4 regions of the Photobacterium sp. NCIMB 13483 genome follow, and region 4 is predicted to be linked to each of the others. Evidence: predicted binding sites of a transcription regulator. Region 4 holds the regulator's gene; each other region holds the start of a gene.
What was found. Region 4 encodes PurR, which represses purine synthesis genes. Its sites were predicted from a motif close to TNANGNAAACGTTTNCNTNA; they were not measured.

Region 1 (4,382 bases), on a different contig from region 4:
TCATGGCTCATGCATTTGGCTTTAACTTTATGTTATTTAAATATTTTAGAACCACTTATCAGAAAAAAATGGATAGATAAAACGCACTCAATGTCGTTACAACAAAGATAGGATAGGGCGATTTATTTAAGTCAATAAAGTGGTTTGCCTAATAGTGTTTACGCTGTTTATGGAGGGAATTATCACGCTATTATAGTGGCTTTTAAATAACTAGAAGTAATAACTTATAGTCAAATAGAATATTAAAGGAAGGGGAAATGCTGTTTTTACTGTTTTTTGCTTATGAACGAAGAAATAAGACAATATAGTCCTCTAGATAATGATAAAAAAGCAACTGAGTTATCTAGCTTTATATGTATATCTAGAGGATTTATCCACAAGTTAGCTGAATGTGTGGTTATTTATTAATCATGATATCAAGGATTTGAACATCTGTTTGTGTCATCGAACCATTTGCTAATGCTGAAAGATTGCGAATAGTACTATCAACATTGTTTGTAACAATGCCTTCATTTCCTGTAACACTAAAACCATCAAGTGCCATTAATGCAGATTTTATGGCAGAGCCTGCGGATGATGATACTTTCATTGCACAACTGGTTTTTGCACCATCACAGATCATGCCAGCAATATCGCCAATCATACTATTGATTGCAGCGCTGATTTGCTGAATATTACCGCCAAGCAACCATGTCATTCCAGCAACTGCGCCCATTGAAGCCGTTGTTGCACCACATAAGGCAGATAATTTGTTTTGATGGCTTTTAATATAAATTGCCATTAAGTGTGACAGCATTAAAGCACGAATTAATTGTTCGTTAGTCGCCTTGATAAATTCAGCGACGACTACCACCGGCATAGTCGCAGCAATACCTTGATTGCCTGAACCAGAATTACTCATCGCTGGTTTCATGGCGCCACCCATTCGAGCATCAGAAGCTGCTGCAGTACGTAGTAATACGTCTGTTAATAGCCCTGCTGATAGCAAGCCTCGATCAATATTACGCTGAAAAGTTGCGCCCACTTGAAGGCCATAGTTACCCGCTAAGCCTTCAATCGAAAGTGCATTGTTGAGCTGGTAAGCTTGCTCAATAAAGCTAATATCTGCTAATGGTGCTTGTGTTGCGAAGTCAAAAATATCTTGAGCACAAGCATCAGTGAAAGGATTGGTATTAACTTTTTCTTTGGCCAAGTGAGTCGTATTTTTTGGATCAGCAATGTAAGTTGTTATTCCATCTTCTTCTATTGCAAGTATGTGAGTGTGAGTATCTGCAATGATGACGCTTGCAGAGCGATCGCCACTAAAGACGGTGACTTTGGAATACAGAATATTACTGACATCCGCAACACTAACGGTTACTAATTTCTTATCAAGCATCGCTTTTGCAATAGCAACATCTTCAGGAGTAAGGTTTTTGAGAACTTCTAATTGCGCCTGACTGTCGCCTGCAATAGCACCCGTCGCTGCGGCGATTTCTAGCCCGACCATTCCAGTACCAGGTACAGTTACACCCATACCATTTTTCATTAAATTAGCCGATACGAACGCTTCAATTCCGGTAATTTGTTGATGATTAATATTAAGTTTGTTTACGGCAATTGCTGCTGCTAATGCAACGGATACGGGTTCAGTACAGCCAAGAGCTGGTACAACATCGCGTTTTACAACATCAATAAATGCAGGCCAAAGTGTATGTTTCATTGCAATCACCTAACGCTCTATATAAAGAGTCAAAAATTATGGATAAAGCAAATTGAGATATTTGCAGAGTCAATAATCAGCTAATAGTCTTTTTTTGTTCGTGCTGCTGAGTATACGTCTAGTTGTAAAGAAAAAAATTGTATAATCATTACTTATAGCAGGGTTAAATAGAATTAATTACTATTAATTAGATTGATGGTGGAATATATGATGCGTAGATCACGGTTTTTTTGGTAGTATTTTTCATTAAGGCGATAAGGGATTTTTATGATAACTGTAAGTCTGTTATTTTAAATAGGCAAAAAAAGTAGTTTCTAGTGGCGGTAGAGGTTACTTTTTAGGTATCATCCTCAGGTAGAGATCATATAAAGGTTGAAGATAATCACTTCAGCCTTTTCTTTTTTTTGAAAACGTAAACGTTTGCGTTGGCGCAGTAATAAATTATGGCCAGTGATGACGGTTTGAAACTAGAAAATTATAGGAAGACATCATGTCTGCTGACAATAGATCCAATACCCAAAGTTTACCAGCGCACGGCTTAGATCGTTATTTTCAAATATCTGAGCGTGGTAGCAGTGTTAAACAAGAAATTATCGCTGGGTTAACGACCTTTTTAGCAATGGTATATTCAGTCATTGTTGTACCAAGCATGTTAGGTGCGGCTGGTTTTAATCAAAGTGCTGTTTTTATTGCAACCTGCTTAGTTGCAGCTTTTGGTTCATTACTGATGGGATTGTGGGCGAGATTACCAATGGCCATTGGTTGTGCGATATCGCTTACTGCCTTTACTGCTTTTAGCTTAGTACTTGGACAAGGGGTCAGCATTCCTGTTGCTCTTGGTGCTGTATTTTTAATGGGGGTTCTATTTACGCTGATCACTGTGACGGGTGTTCGCGGTTGGATCATGAGAAATATGCCGACAGGAATTGCACATGGTACAGGTATTGGTATTGGACTATTTTTATTATTGATTGCCGCTAATGGTGTGGGTTTGGTTATCAAGAATCCACAAGCAGGCTTACCGGTGGCTTTTGGCCATTTTATGTCATTGCCTGTGATTATGTCATTGGTAGGGTTGGCTGCAATTATAGGTCTTGAAAAACGTCGAGTACCTGGCGGTATTTTGCTCGTCATTATTGCTATTTCAGTTTTTGGTCTCATTTTCGATCCTAATGTGAAATACCATGGCTTGTTTGCACTGCCTACATTTGGTGGTGAAGGCTCTTTAGTTGGTTCCTTAGATATTATGGGTGCGCTTAACCCCGTGATCTTACCGACAGTGCTTGCGTTAGTGATGACGGCTATTTTTGATGCGACAGGTACGATTCGAGCGGTGGCAGGCCAAGCTAATTTATTGAATGAACGTGGCAATATCATTAGTGGCGGTAAAGCGTTAACTGCCGATTCAGTAAGTAGTATTTTTGCTGGTTTTGTTGGAGGCTCTCCAGCAGCGGTTTATATTGAATCTGCTGCGGGTACTGCTGCCGGTGGTAAAACAGGTCTAACGGCAACAACGGTTGGACTCTTGTTTGTTCTCATGCTGTTTTTAGCGCCTTTAAGCTATTTAGTTCCCGCTTACGCAACTGCGCCAGCTTTAATGTATGTAGGCTTATTGATGCTAAGTAATGTGAGCAAGCTAGATATGAACGACTCTGTTGATGCGTTATCTGGGTTGTTATGTGCCGTCTTTATTGTGCTAACAGGCAATATTGTTACAGGTATTATGCTTGGTTTTGTGAGTTTGGTTATTGGTCGCGTTGTGTCTGGTGATTTTAAACGATTAAATATTGGTACGGTTATTATCGCAATCGCATTAGTGGTGTTCTACGCTGGCGGTTGGGCTATTTAAGCGAATAAAATTATATTGTTATCATTAACCCGCGTACTAAACGCGGGTTTTTTTATTGAATAAAATAGCTAACTTCCAATTTTGGTCTGTTGTATTGATCAAAAATGAAAACTTGCTTTACATGATCTGTGGTTATCATTGTTGCTCAGTACATTGATAGGTTATCAATGCTGAGTTTAAATAATATCGGATCGTATTTATAATGCGAATTTAAATATATATTATTTAAATTCAATATGTTATTGCTATTTTGTTGTTGGTGACTAAGCATAAAAAGAAACGCTAACGCACTTTAGAAGGTAATTAACGAAGAATGGTTTTTCATGCTCTCTATTTGTGTATCTAACGTTGCAATTTACATGGGATGACAATTAATTTAATGCTGGTAGATTTAAAAAAGATGAGTTGCCTTAGGGTTTGGTCATTATTTTATTTTTATTAAACGTTGAGGTTAACCATGAAAGTTGTTATTGAAATTTTAGAATCAGGTACATACCGTGATCAAGCATGGGAAGGAACTTTTTTATCAACGAAAGGTGAGTTACGCGCTGTTACACCGTCTTATGCTGCACAATTGATTGGCCAAGAAAAAGCGGCACTTTATCTTGATAGTAATGGAGAAATGAAGTTTGCATAAATACCAATATGGTAGTGAAATTTAGAAATGGCGTTTCTATTAACTTAATAGAAACGCCATTTTTTTAACTTTAATTTATGCTTATTTACAATGTAAATTTAATATTAATCAATTGGTTATGATTTATTGCTGATATTGACGAGAAATCACCGAAAGAGCTCAAGTAAATTGTGAATGAAGGTGAGTAAACTTCC
Region 2 (4,382 bases), on a different contig from region 4:
CTGCACAGTTAGCCACTGGCACCTGCCAAGGACCGACCATTTGATCACGTGCAACTAGGCCTGTCACACTACGATCACCAATGGTGATTAGAAACGTTTTTTCTGCGACGGCAGGCAGACGTAAAACACGTTGCGTTGCAGCTTCAATGGTGATCTCACTGCGATCAAGTGGCAGCCCAACCACTGTCAGCGTTTGTGCATCACGGTGCATCTTCGGCGCTTTACCCAATAAAATATCCATTGGCATATCAATCGGGGTGTTATCAAAATGACTATCTTCAAGGCTTAAATGACGCTCAGCTGTGGCTTCACCTACCACCGCATAAGGGGCACGCTCACGCTGACAAATAGCATCAAACGTAGCCATATTTTCAGGCGCAATTGCTAATACATAACGCTCTTGTGATTCATTACACCAAATTTCAAGTGGACTCATGCCTGGTTCATCATTAGGCACATCACGTAATTGAAATTTACCACCACGCTCACCATCGTTAACTAATTCAGGTAAAGCGTTAGAAATACCACCTGCGCCAACATCGTGAATAAAAGCTATTGGGTTGTCATCGCCCATCTGCCAACAACCATCGATCACTTCCTGACAACGACGTTCCATTTCTGGGTTTTCACGCTGCACTGAAGCAAAATCTAAATCTTCTGCTGATTGTCCTGATGCCATTGATGACGCCGCACCACCACCAAGACCAATGTTCATGGCTGGGCCGCCAAGCACAATTAACTTGGCGCCAACAGGTATTTCTTTTTTCTGCACATGATCAGCACGAATATTACCCATGCCACCCGCAATCATAATTGGCTTATGATAGCCACGGATTTCTTCACCAGCGTGAGAAGTGACTTTTTCTTCGTAAGTACGGAAATAACCCAGTAGATTAGGACGACCAAATTCGTTATTAAATGCCGCGCCACCCAGTGGGCCTTCTAACATGATATCAAGTGCTGTCACGATACGATCTGGTTTACCAAAATCGGTTTCCCACGGCTGTTCAAAACCAGGCACACGCAAGTTTGATACAGTAAAACCAACTAAACCCGCTTTGGGTTTGCCGCCAATACCGGTTGCGCCCTCATCACGAATTTCACCGCCAGAGCCTGTTGCTGCACCCGGCCACGGTGAAATTGCTGTTGGGTGATTATGGGTTTCAACTTTCATCAAAATATGGGTATCTTCTTGATGATAAGTATATTGACGTGATTGTGGATCAGGGAAAAAACGCCCAACGTGAGACCCTTCCATAACCGCAGCATTGTCTTTATAAGCAGACAACACGTGCTCATGGTTATGCTCATAGGTGTTTTTGATCATTTTAAATAATGATTTTGGTTGATCGACACCATCAATCGTCCAATCGGCATTAAAGATCTTATGACGGCAATGCTCTGAGTTCGCCTGAGCAAACATCATTAATTCAATGTCATTGGGATTACGCTCAAGCTTGGTAAAATTTTCAACCAAGTAATCAATTTCATCTTCAGCCAATGCAAGGCCTAAGGTGAGATTCGCTTGCTCTAATGCTTGACGGCCACCCGTTAGAATATCAACACTTTTCACTGCTGCCGGTTGTGCTTGTATAAATAATGTGCCCGCGGCTTCAACATTATCGGTCACCACTTCCATCATCCGATCATGAAGTAGCGCTTTTAAGTCATCCAATTGTGCTGCAGTAAGTGGTAATGATGATTCAACATAATATGCTGTACCACGCTCAAGACGTTTAATCGTTGTTAAACCACAATTACGTGCAATATCGGTCGATTTTGAAGACCAAGGAGAAATCGTGCCAGGACGAGGAGTAACAAGTAGCAATAAACCTTTAGGCTCGTGCTCTGCAATCGTTGGACCGTATGTGAGTAGACGGGTAAGTTTAGCTTGTTCATCAGCGGTTAGCGTTGTCACCACATCAGCAAAATGGGCAAACTCAGCATAGATATGAGTAATTGGCAGATCTAACTCATGACAACGCTCAAGTAACTTATTAACGCGAAACTCAGACAAAGCGGGTGAACCACGCAAAATTTCCATGTGCAAAGGTCTCTCGATTAGCAGATTAAAAAAAGTGATATTGAGGTAAATTTCAAACCGTAGAAACTTATCTCAATAGCACCTAGTACAAGACTATTCACTGCTTAACTATCACAACGTTATTCACGAGTGCCTAGTATAAGGGAAAAAAATTTGTGACGTAACACCTGACGCAACCGTTTGCGTGTTTTTTTTTCAATCTTAATCAAAATATCAAAAAAACGCTATTCCATCTTATTTTTGGGTCATTTTTTAACCGTGAAATAGGATAATGTCCCTTAATCCATTCCGATCTCTAAATTATGATCATTAACTGAACAGTTCAACTTTGCGCAATTAACAGGGTTTGATATAAAGAACATTAATGTTCAGATTAGGTCCGCTTAGTTGATAAATATTCAGTTGTTCACTCTACTTCGTCGTTTTATAAGTCTGCTGTTACTTGCGATATTAACCAATGGCTGTCAATGGCAAGAGAACACGCCCACCAGCCTTGAGAAAATTCGAGAGAGTGGTGTGTTACGAGTAGGAACGTTAAATAATCAACTGTCTTATTATATCGGCGCAGAAGGTCCAACCGGGCTAGATTATGAACTGGCACAGACCTTTGCTAAAAAGCTCGGGGTTAAACTTGAGATCACAGCGATGTTTACCCTCTCTGAATTATTTCCCGCATTAGAACGCGGCGATATTGATATTATTGCCGCAGGACTTACAGTGACGCCCGATCGTCTTCAAGGCTATCATCCCGCACCAGCGTATTATTACGCTAGCCAAATCGTGGTGTATAAAAAAGGCCAACGTCGACCGCGTAATCTTGATGAATTAGCTCAAAATAATAAACGCTTAGCTGTTGTCAAAGGCTCAAGTCATGAACAAAAATTAAAGCTTATTCGTACCACTCACCCAACCTTGAAATGGCAATCAATTCCAGAATCAGACATTAACGATCTATTAATTAAAGTCGCGACAGGTGAACTTGATTATACCGTTGCCGATTCTGTTGACGTGGCGTTATTGCAACGTATTCATCCTGATATTGCTATCGCTCTTGAACTGACACAAGACGAGCCAGTAAGCTGGTTTGTAAAACAAAGTGGTAACGACAGTTTGTATGCATTAATGATTGAATTTTTTGGACAGATGAAGAAAAACGGCACCATGACGCTGCTGGAAGAGAAATATTTCGGTCATATCGATCAATTTGATTATGTTGATACTCGTGCTTTTTTACGCGCAGTTAATACCACCTTACCCCAGTGGGAAGCCTTATTTAAACAATATGCTAATGGCTTTGATTGGCGTTTATTAGCCGCGCTTTCTTATCAAGAATCACATTGGGATCCGCAGGCAATATCACCAACGGGTGTCCGTGGCATGATGATGCTCACCTTACCGACGGCAGAATCAGTAGGGGTCACTAACCGTTTAGATCCTGAACAAAGCATTCGTGGCGGCAGTGAGTACCTGCGAAAGATGATCGCCCGCGTCCCTGACAGTGTCGAAGAACATGAAAAAGTCTGGTTTGCACTCGCTTCTTATAATGTTGGCTTTGGACATTTAATGGACGCTCGTCGACTCACCAAAGCACAAGGAGGAAATCCTGATACTTGGGTCGATGTTAAGCAACGCTTACCATTATTAGGTCAACGTAAATATTATATTCAATCACGTTATGGTTATGCACGTGGCAATGAAGCACTGAATTATGTTGAAGGGATTCGACGTTACTACCAAAGTATTATTGGTTATGAACGGGCTCATAGTCGTCAATTTGAAAGTGATAATTTAAAAATTGTTGATGGCCTACAAACGATTACACCAACGCCATCACCACCATCGATCATCGTTGAGTAATCATGCACTCTTCTGAATCAGAGATAGTGATTTAATCGTATTTATCGACGTCGATTTAGAATAATCGACTCATTTTTTACACAATGAGAGTTTGATCAACGTTTGATGATGAACCTATAAAGATCACTATCAAAAGATGCATTGTTATGCATAATAAATACATTGTATCAACAATGACATTATTAACGGCGCCAGCGATATCTTATTTGCTGAAGAATGCTTTGACCGTTATGTCAACGCTATGGATGGAACCATGAAAGTTATCAAATTAAGATCTAAAACACCGCGCATTGCTAAACACCTCACAACCGCAGCAACACGTCGCAAACGTCTAAGTAGTAATATCCGTAAAAAAATTCTATGGCGTCAGCGCAGTTGTATTCTAACGGCAACAGCAGAACATAGCAGCCCAAGCTATTAGCTAATAAGCTTGGAATCATTTATCTAATAATAAATCACCACCAAGCTTATTCGATTTAAC
Region 3 (4,382 bases), on a different contig from region 4:
CATGAGCATTTTTTATCTTTCATTCATCTAGGTTATCGTTTGCTTCCATGCTAGGATCACGCGATTTTTTTTTACTCAGAGATGAATATCATGATGCAGGTTCTTCAAGGTGCGCAAATGTTATTTGTAGCATTTGGAGCATTAGTTCTGGTTCCGTTATTAACTGGACTTGATCCTAATGTTGCCTTATTTGGCGCAGGTGCTGGCACACTATTATTTCAGATCGTCACTAAACGTTCTGTTCCCATTTTTTTAGCCTCATCTTTCGCCTTTATTGCTCCAATGATGTATGGCATTCAAACATGGGGTGTTGCAAGCACTATGGGCGGATTAATGATGGCAGGTGTCGTGTATGTCATTATGGGATGCATTATTAAAATTAGAGGGGTCGGCTTTATACACCGTCTATTACCTCCCGTTGTTGTGGGCCCGGTCATCATGGTAATTGGTCTAGGCTTAGCTCCTGCTGCTGTCAATATGGCGGTAGGTAAAACGGGTGGCGGTGACGTACAGCTTGTCGCTCATGATGTTGCATTATGGATTTCTGCTATTTCTCTGATTGTAACAATCAGTTTAAGTGTGTTTGCTAAAGGGATTTTAAAATTAGTACCAATTGTCGGAGGTATCACAGCCGGTTACATTACCAGCCTTGGCTTTGGCGTTGTTGATTTCACACCAGTTATTCAAGCAAGTTGGCTGGCAATGCCAAATTTCACTTTTCCAGAATTTAATCTTAATGCCGTACTATTTATGATTCCCGTAGCGATTGCACCGGCGGTAGAACATGTCGGTGATATGCTCGCAATATCCAACGTAACCGGTAAAGATTATCTTAAAAAGCCCGGGCTTCACCGTACAATGGCTGGTGATGGTATAGCAACGATTGCAGCATCATTAATGGGCGCACCACCAAACACAACCTATTCAGAAGTGACTGGTGCCGTTATGTTAACCAAAGCCTTTAATCCTGTGATTATGACATGGGCAGCGGTTACGGCCATTGTATTAGCGTTTGTCGGAAAACTGGGCGCTATATTGCAAACAATTCCAGTGCCTGTGATGGGCGGTATTATGATTTTATTATTTGGCTCAATCGCAACGGTTGGTCTTAATACTTTAATTACTCATCAAGTTAATCTTCATAAACCAAGAAACTTAGTTATTGTTGCAGTAACACTTGTATTTGGTATTGGTGGCATGGCATTTGGTATTGGTGAATTTAGTCTTCAAGGCATTAGCCTTTGTGGCATAGTCGCTATTTTATTAAACCTGATTTTACCGCATGATTTAGGTGAAGATGCAACCAGTATGCAAGTGGAAGATACTGAACATCTGTAATGACTGTCGTTATTATTTATAATTTATTACCCTAAATAAAAAACCGGACATATCAGTCCGGTTTTTTTATATCAGCGATAATCAATACTAAAATTATTTAGTACCAAAGATTTTATCACCAGCATCGCCAAGACCAGGAACAATATATCCCTTGTCATTTAGCTTCTCATCAATAGCCGCAGTGTATAGCTCTACATCTGGGTGTGCTTTTTCTAGTGCTGCAATACCTTCAGGTGCCGCAACAAGTACCAATACCTTAAATTGAGTACAACCATGTTCTTTTAATAGATCAAGCGTTGCAATCATTGAACCGCCAGTTGCTAGCATTGGATCAACAACAAGTGCAATACGCTCATCAATGTTTGAGGCTAATTTATTAAAGTAAGGTACAGGCTCTAGTGTTTCTTCATCACGGTAGATACCAACAACACTAATACGTGCACTTGGCATATGCTCTAATACACCGTCCATCATGCCTAAACCCGCACGAAGAATTGGCACTACAGTCACTTTTTTACCTTTTAGTTGATCGATTTCTACTGGGCCATTCCAGCCTTCAATCATCACTTTTTCTGTTTCGAAGTCTGAAGTCGCTTCATACGTTAGTAGGCTGCCAACTTCGGTGGCCAATTCACGAAAACGCTTAGTGCTAATATCACCTTCACGCATAAGACCAATCTTATGTTTAACCAGTGGGTGTTTCACCTCAACGACTTTCATCTCGACTCCTGGGAACTAAATTATAAAAAAATAAAAAAATCGCAGCATTATATACCAAGCCAATCGATTGCCGATAGTCTCAAATGCGTAATTGATTAAAATTTAATTGCTACAACAATTTGACGCAAACGTTTGCTCTACTATGAGGACTGCTGGTATTATACGCTGGTTTTTTACTTTAATACGTTTGAGGGATCATCTGTGAGCAACAAAAACTCTTCTCTTAGTTACAAAGATGCTGGTGTTGATATTGATGCTGGTAATGCGTTAGTTGACCGTATTAAAGGCGTAGTTAAACGTACTCATCGCCCTGAAGTTATGGGTGGTATTGGCGGTTTTGGTGCTTTATGTTCCCTACCTACAAAGTACAAAGAGCCTGTTTTAGTGTCTGGTACTGATGGCGTCGGTACTAAACTTCGCCTTGCTATGGATCTAAAACAGCACGATACCATTGGTATTGATTTAGTCGCTATGTGTGTTAACGATCTGATTGTACAAGGCGCTGAGCCTCTATTTTTTCTAGATTATTACGCTACCGGTAAACTTGATATTGATACAGCTGCAAGTGTTGTTACCGGTATTGGTGAAGGCTGTATTCAATCAGGCTGTGCACTTATTGGTGGTGAAACGGCTGAAATGCCTGGCATGTATCACGGTGAAGATTACGACGTTGCCGGCTTTTGTGTGGGTGTCGTTGAAAAAGCAGACATTATTGACGGCTCTAAAGTTAGTGCAGGTGATGCCCTAATTGCTGTTGGCTCTAGCGGTCCACACTCAAACGGTTATTCATTAGTACGTAAGATTCTAGAAGTATCTCAAGCAGATCTTAATCAAGAACTTGACGGTAAAACACTGTCTGAGCACTTATTAACTCCAACTAAAATTTATGTAAAATCAGCATTAAAGATGATTGAAAATTGCGATATCCACGCTATTTCTCATATCACTGGTGGTGGTTTCTGGGAAAATATTCCTCGTGTATTACCACAGGGAACCAAAGCCGTTATTGATGGTAATAGCTGGCAGTGGCCGGCGATTTTTAACTGGCTACAACAAGCAGGCAATGTCGATACCTATGAAATGTATCGTACCTTCAACTGTGGTGTCGGTTTAGTGATTGCATTACCACAAGCACAAGCTGCACTTGCTATTGAAATTTTACAGGCAGAAGGCGAAAACGCATGGTTGCTTGGTAACATTGCTACGGCTGCCGCGGGTGAAGAGCAAGTAGAGATTAACTAAAGCTATGCATAATATCGTTGTCTTAATCTCAGGAAATGGCAGTAATTTACAAGCGATAATTGATAATTGCGCTAATGGCGTCATCAAAAATAGCCGTATTGCTGCTGTGATCTCAAATAAAGCCGATGCTTATGGCCTTAAGCGAGCCCAATTTGCCAACATAGAAACTGCTTCTATCGCGGCAACGGATTACGCCAACCGCCAAGATTATGATCAAGCTTTAATTGAAAAAATTGATACTTATCAGCCTGATGTGATTGTGTTAGCCGGGTTTATGCGGATTTTATCTGCGAGTTTCGTCAACCACTATCAAGGAAGAATGCTTAATATTCATCCTTCCTTGTTACCTAAATATACGGGATTAAACACCCACCAGCGCGCCATAGATGCGGGGGATCGCGAACATGGCACCAGTGTCCATTTCGTTACCGAAGAGCTTGATGGTGGCCCCGTTATTTTACAGGCAAAAGTCCCCATTTTTACAACAGACAGTGTCGACGATGTTATTGAGCGTGTGCAACAACAAGAACATAATATCTATCCATTAGTTATTCAATGGCTGCTAACTCAGCGATTATTAATGCAAAATGGGGCCGCGGTGTTAGATGGTAATCAACTACCACCACAAGGTTACGCTGCACAATAATCATTATTTGATGCTCACAAAAAAGGCGATCTTATTAAGATCGCCTTTTTATTATTACTGATAAATCAGATCAATTGGGTTTAGCACGCATTAACGTCTGCTGCGACGGCATGATAAACCGTCTCGCCAAAATGGAATACGCGAAATTCACCACGTACCATCTTCTGCCAGCTTTCATCATTCGTTAGAGGCTGAGTTGCAATCACTGTCACTACATCATTCGCCGTTGTTTCACGTTGAAAATCAATCGTTACATCTTCATCAATTAATGATGCTTTACCAAACGGGGCGCGACGAGTGATCCAATGTAAGTTATTAGTACAATAACTCAGAACATAGTCACCATTACTCAGTAGCATGTTATATACGCCCAATTGGCGCAATGTGTCACAACACTCTGCAAAATAACCAAACACAGGGGTCATATCTTCCGGCA
Region 4 (4,382 bases):
TGCTGTATAATTAATGTACACAGTAAGATGTGTTCAGAGGAAGTGCAGGTTCAAGTAAGGATAGTTTGGAAAGATTATATGCAGATATCGAATAAAATAAATTAAAGAGGCACTGAGCCTCTTTATTCTTAAGCGTCACTTAGCCAGTTGACGAATATATTTATTATAGTTTTGCGAGCAGTTCGTTACGTCTACTTTCTGGTATTACAGACCAATGTTGGCCATGTATAGCACCTTCTAGAGCCCATAATAATTCTAAACTTAATGATGCCTCTTGTGTTTTTTGTAATGCCTTATAGGCGTTGAGTGCACCAAGATCGTATAGTTGATCAATAGTTTGAATACCTGCTTTTTTGAGCATTCTTTCATTTGATAGGCGTAAGTTAGGTAAATCTTTTATCCTAGCTGGCGCGCAACATTCTTTTGCTTTTTTATCAGCAAGTGCTGCTTCAAGAGAATATTTAGCTTGCTCTATTATTTTTTCAGGTTCTTCCCACCATTCATCAAGAATTGCGTAATGTTTAGTTATTACAGGAAACCCACGTTTCTTATAGATGTACGGTTCTAATCCCGCTTGTTGAAACTCCTCTTCAGTTTTAGCGTTTGCTCTTAGGTGAAGTTTATTATTAACCACAAGTGCGAACATTGCTTCGCCTGCGAAAATACCAAAGCCACCAAACATAGAACGCGATTTAACATTACCTAAATGGTCTAATAATTTTAATGAGTTTTTTAATATTGGTTTATCCATACTTCTACTCGGTGAATAAATGAGTGTCACCTAACATTAAAGTAGTCGTAAATTGACTTATTATTAAAGTTATTTACGAGAGAATTTTCCTACTCTAAATCATCCATGTATCACTTTATAAATAATATTATCAATATAGAAGTATTATTTATAATTTGTAAGTCTTTTGCTTACTATTATATGTATTTACAAGACCTATTATATTCGATCTTTTAAAAAGGTAAGTTTTAATATTAATTAAAGCTGATGAATCTGTGAGTTTGTTCATGTTTTTGAGAATAAGATATTTTTTGTAGGATCATCGAGCGAAATTCATTAGCTATAAAAAAGCCAATAAAAATATTGGCTCAATCAAAAGGGGGCGTGTTAGCGTAAATCCTTTACTGACTTGCGCTCAACGATGGCTGGCGTCATTTCAAAGATTTGAGGTTCATGATCTTTGTTCTTCATGCGTTCCATTAAAATCTTAATGGCGGTTTTACCTAAACGACGCTTTGGCTGATGGATAGTTGTTAATGGTGGCGCGAAGTAAGGCGCAAGATCAATATTGTCGTAGCCAATAATTGAAATATCACCAGGAACGCGTAACCCTGCTTGTTCAAAAGTACTGATCAGTGCCATTGCCATAATATCATTGAAACAGAAAATGGCGGTTGGGCGATCTGTCATTGCAATATACTTCTCAGCAGCTTCAACGGCTGAATCACACTCAAAGTCACCTTCAAGAATCCAGTTTTCGTTAACCGCTAAGTTTGCTTCTGCCATTGCTTTATTAAAGCCTTTTAGGCGTTCACGACACGTTGATTTATCGTTGTGGCCTGATAAACAACCGATACGGCTATGACCATGATCGATAAAATACTTAGTCGCAATGTAGCCACCTTGCTCAGCATTATCCTGAATTTTATCAGTATGTGGGCTTTCTGGACCCCAATCCATCACTACCATTGGTAGGTCTTTTTGACGCTCAAGTAGATCCAGTAATTTCTGATCAAGATCAGAACACATTACCAATAAGCCATCGACACGCTTTTCTGCAAGCATGCGCAAGTAATCATATTGCTTAGAAAGGTTACCTTCAGTGTTACATAAAATGAGCGTGTAACCTTCACGGTAGCAATACTCTTCAACACCATGTACAACCTCAGCAAAAAAAGGGTTGGTTGACTTAGTGACTAGCATGCCAATTGTACGGGTTGTATTACATTTTAGGCTACGCGCAACAGCACTTGGTGCGTAGTTAAGCTCTTCAACAGCAGCAAGTACTTTTTTCTGTGTTGCTTCTGCGACAAAGCGCGTTTTATTGATCACGTGTGAAACTGTTGTAGTTGAAACGCCAGCCATACGTGCAACATCTTTAATGGTTGCCATATTTATTCTTCTAATAATGGGTGCTAGAGATGTTTCTAGCTAATCGTGAGGTACCAAATTGAGTAATTACTGAGATGAATATAATTCAATGTTTTTCGGTAAAGTCTCTCGTTAATTATTCAATTTGGCACCAATAATGTGTCTACTGCATACTTAAATAGTATTAACACTAAAAGCCGCATTTATTCGCGGCTTTATAATTATTGCATATTTTTCAAGTGTAATCGCTTGCGTTCACATTTTACTGAGTGTTACGCGTAGTGCAACGTTTCAATTGTCTGGGAGTAAATTATTTGATAACTATCAACAAAAAATCGTAAATTTCAGTAATTTTACTGAAATTTACAAGAGATAATCAAAAAGACGATGAACTTTAATACTAGGATAGTAGATAAGGATAACCATGAACAGGGTGGGGATGTACGGAAATGTTCCAACCGTAGACATTGTTAATTATTTCAGGCTGTAATGCTTGCCATGGTGATCCATCGGCTTGAATCTTACCGTGTTGAATAATGACCATACGTTGAGCATATTGCGCAGCTAAGTTGAGGTCATGTAATACGATGATAACCGCGGCACCTTTTGCTGCCATGGTTTGTGCCATTTGTAGCGTTTTATGCTGGTGGGCGAGATCTAAGGCAGATGTTGGCTCATCTAACATTAGAATACATTTATCATCAGCTTGACTGAGTTGTGTTAGCACGCGTGCGAAATGGATTCGTTGTTTTTCACCCCCTGATAACGTGGGATATAAGCGTGGTGCAAGATGAAGAACATCAGTATTACGCATGGTTGTGAGGGTGATATCGTCAATTTCTTGGCGTGACAAACATAGCGGCATAGTGCCAAGTTCAACCACTTCTTTACAGGTAAAGGCGAAAGACAGCGAACTGTGTTGCGGTAAAATACCTAAATGACACGCCAGTTCAGATCGTTGCCAATCTTCAATATCGCGATTAAAAAATGTAACCTGCCCACTTTCAGGTGTTATTTCACCGCAGAGTATTTTAAGTAACGTGCTTTTTCCTGCGCCATTAGGCCCAAGTAGCGCCGTTATTTCACCCGCTTTTATATCAATATTAAAGTCATCTAATAATACTTTTCCTGCCAATGTTAATTGCAAATCACGTGCCGAAATGACAGTTGGGCGTGCAGAGGTTACCGTCATGCGATTCTGCCTTTTTGTTTATTCAATAGATAAATGAAGAATGGAGCGCCTAAAATAGCGGTAATAATACCAACGGGGAGTTCTTGTGGTGCAAAAGCACTACGCGCGATCATATCTGCGACAAGTAAAATTAAAGCACCTAGAATAGCTGAGATTGGCAATAATGTTTTATGATTAGGGCCTGAAATCATGCGCCCTAAATGGGGGATCACCAGACCAATAAAGCCAATAGGACCTGTAATAGCAACGGTAATCCCCACACCAGCAGCACATACAATAATTAAACTGCGCTTTAGATGTTGAACATTAACACCCATATGACGAGCTTCAGCTTCTCCTAATAAAAAGGCGTTCAATGCATTAGCTTGGCGATAACAATAATAATAGATAACAATGAGGCTCACAAAGGCAAGACAGATACTTGACCAAGTCGCCCCTGCAAGTGATCCCATTGACCATAATGAAAAATCACGTAGCGCTTGATCATCGGCAATATAGTTAAGTAGCCCCAAACCAGCACCAGAAATAGCACCAATTGCGACACCTGCTAATAGCATTACCACGACAGATGTACCGTTTTTATCGGTGCCAAGGTGATACACCAAATATGTGCTCAGCGCGCCACCCAAAAAAGCGAAGAAGGGCACAGCGCCAATGTTCATTAATAATGGATATTGCGTCATTAACGGGGTAAACAAAATGATCGCAAACGCCGCGCCTAGGCCTGCTCCTCCTGAAATACCAATAATACCTGGGTCTGCGAGGGGGTTACGAAATAAACCCTGTAGAACAGCACCGCAAATAGCCAGTATTGCCCCGATAGCAATACACAATAATGTTCGTGGTAGACGTATTTGATGGATCACGAGATTAATATGAGCGGCAAGCTGATGGTCTCCAGGTAATAACGCTATAAAACTATCTTTATAACTGATATCCATCGGTCCAATCGCAATTGAGCTTAATAATGCAAAGAGCAATGACCCAATACTGATAGCGTAAATAACATGGGGTGAAATACGGCTGTCGTTCATGATGGCTTTATCTCAGATTACGATTGTGGGTAGAAAATATGATTAAGGCGCATGG

Region 1: a site for PurR is predicted at 2,111-2,130, ahead of C9I86_RS14925 (NCS2 family permease). Genes of this name have one in related genera too.
Region 2: a site for PurR is predicted at 2,213-2,232, ahead of purL (phosphoribosylformylglycinamidine synthase). Genes of this name have one in related genera too.
Region 3: a site for PurR is predicted at 2,179-2,198, ahead of purM (phosphoribosylformylglycinamidine cyclo-ligase). Genes of this name have one in related genera too.

What each region holds. Positions count from the first base shown of each region.
Region 1 is NZ_PYLV01000020.1:72,793-77,174, forward strand. It holds gene C9I86_RS14920 (serine dehydratase subunit alpha family protein) at 398-1,702, opposite strand; gene C9I86_RS14925 (NCS2 family permease) at 2,193-3,551, shown strand; gene C9I86_RS14930 (hypothetical protein) at 4,009-4,188, shown strand.
Region 2 is NZ_PYLV01000009.1:70,971-75,352, forward strand. It holds gene purL (phosphoribosylformylglycinamidine synthase) at 1-2,044, opposite strand, end outside; gene mltF (membrane-bound lytic murein transglycosylase MltF) at 2,435-3,901, shown strand; gene C9I86_RS20175 (hypothetical protein) at 4,155-4,322, shown strand.
Region 3 is NZ_PYLV01000029.1:14,789-19,170, reverse strand. It holds gene C9I86_RS17555 (uracil-xanthine permease family protein) at 91-1,338, shown strand; gene upp (uracil phosphoribosyltransferase) at 1,432-2,058, opposite strand; gene purM (phosphoribosylformylglycinamidine cyclo-ligase) at 2,260-3,300, shown strand; gene purN (phosphoribosylglycinamide formyltransferase) at 3,305-3,946, shown strand; gene C9I86_RS17535 (class II glutamine amidotransferase) at 4,027-4,382, opposite strand, start outside.
Region 4 is NZ_PYLV01000011.1:9,866-14,247, forward strand. It holds gene C9I86_RS10425 (TfoX/Sxy family DNA transformation protein) at 164-751, opposite strand; gene purR (HTH-type transcriptional repressor PurR) at 1,118-2,122, opposite strand; gene C9I86_RS10435 (heme ABC transporter ATP-binding protein) at 2,502-3,293, opposite strand; gene C9I86_RS10440 (iron ABC transporter permease) at 3,290-4,327, opposite strand; gene C9I86_RS10445 (hemin ABC transporter substrate-binding protein) at 4,345-4,382, opposite strand, start outside.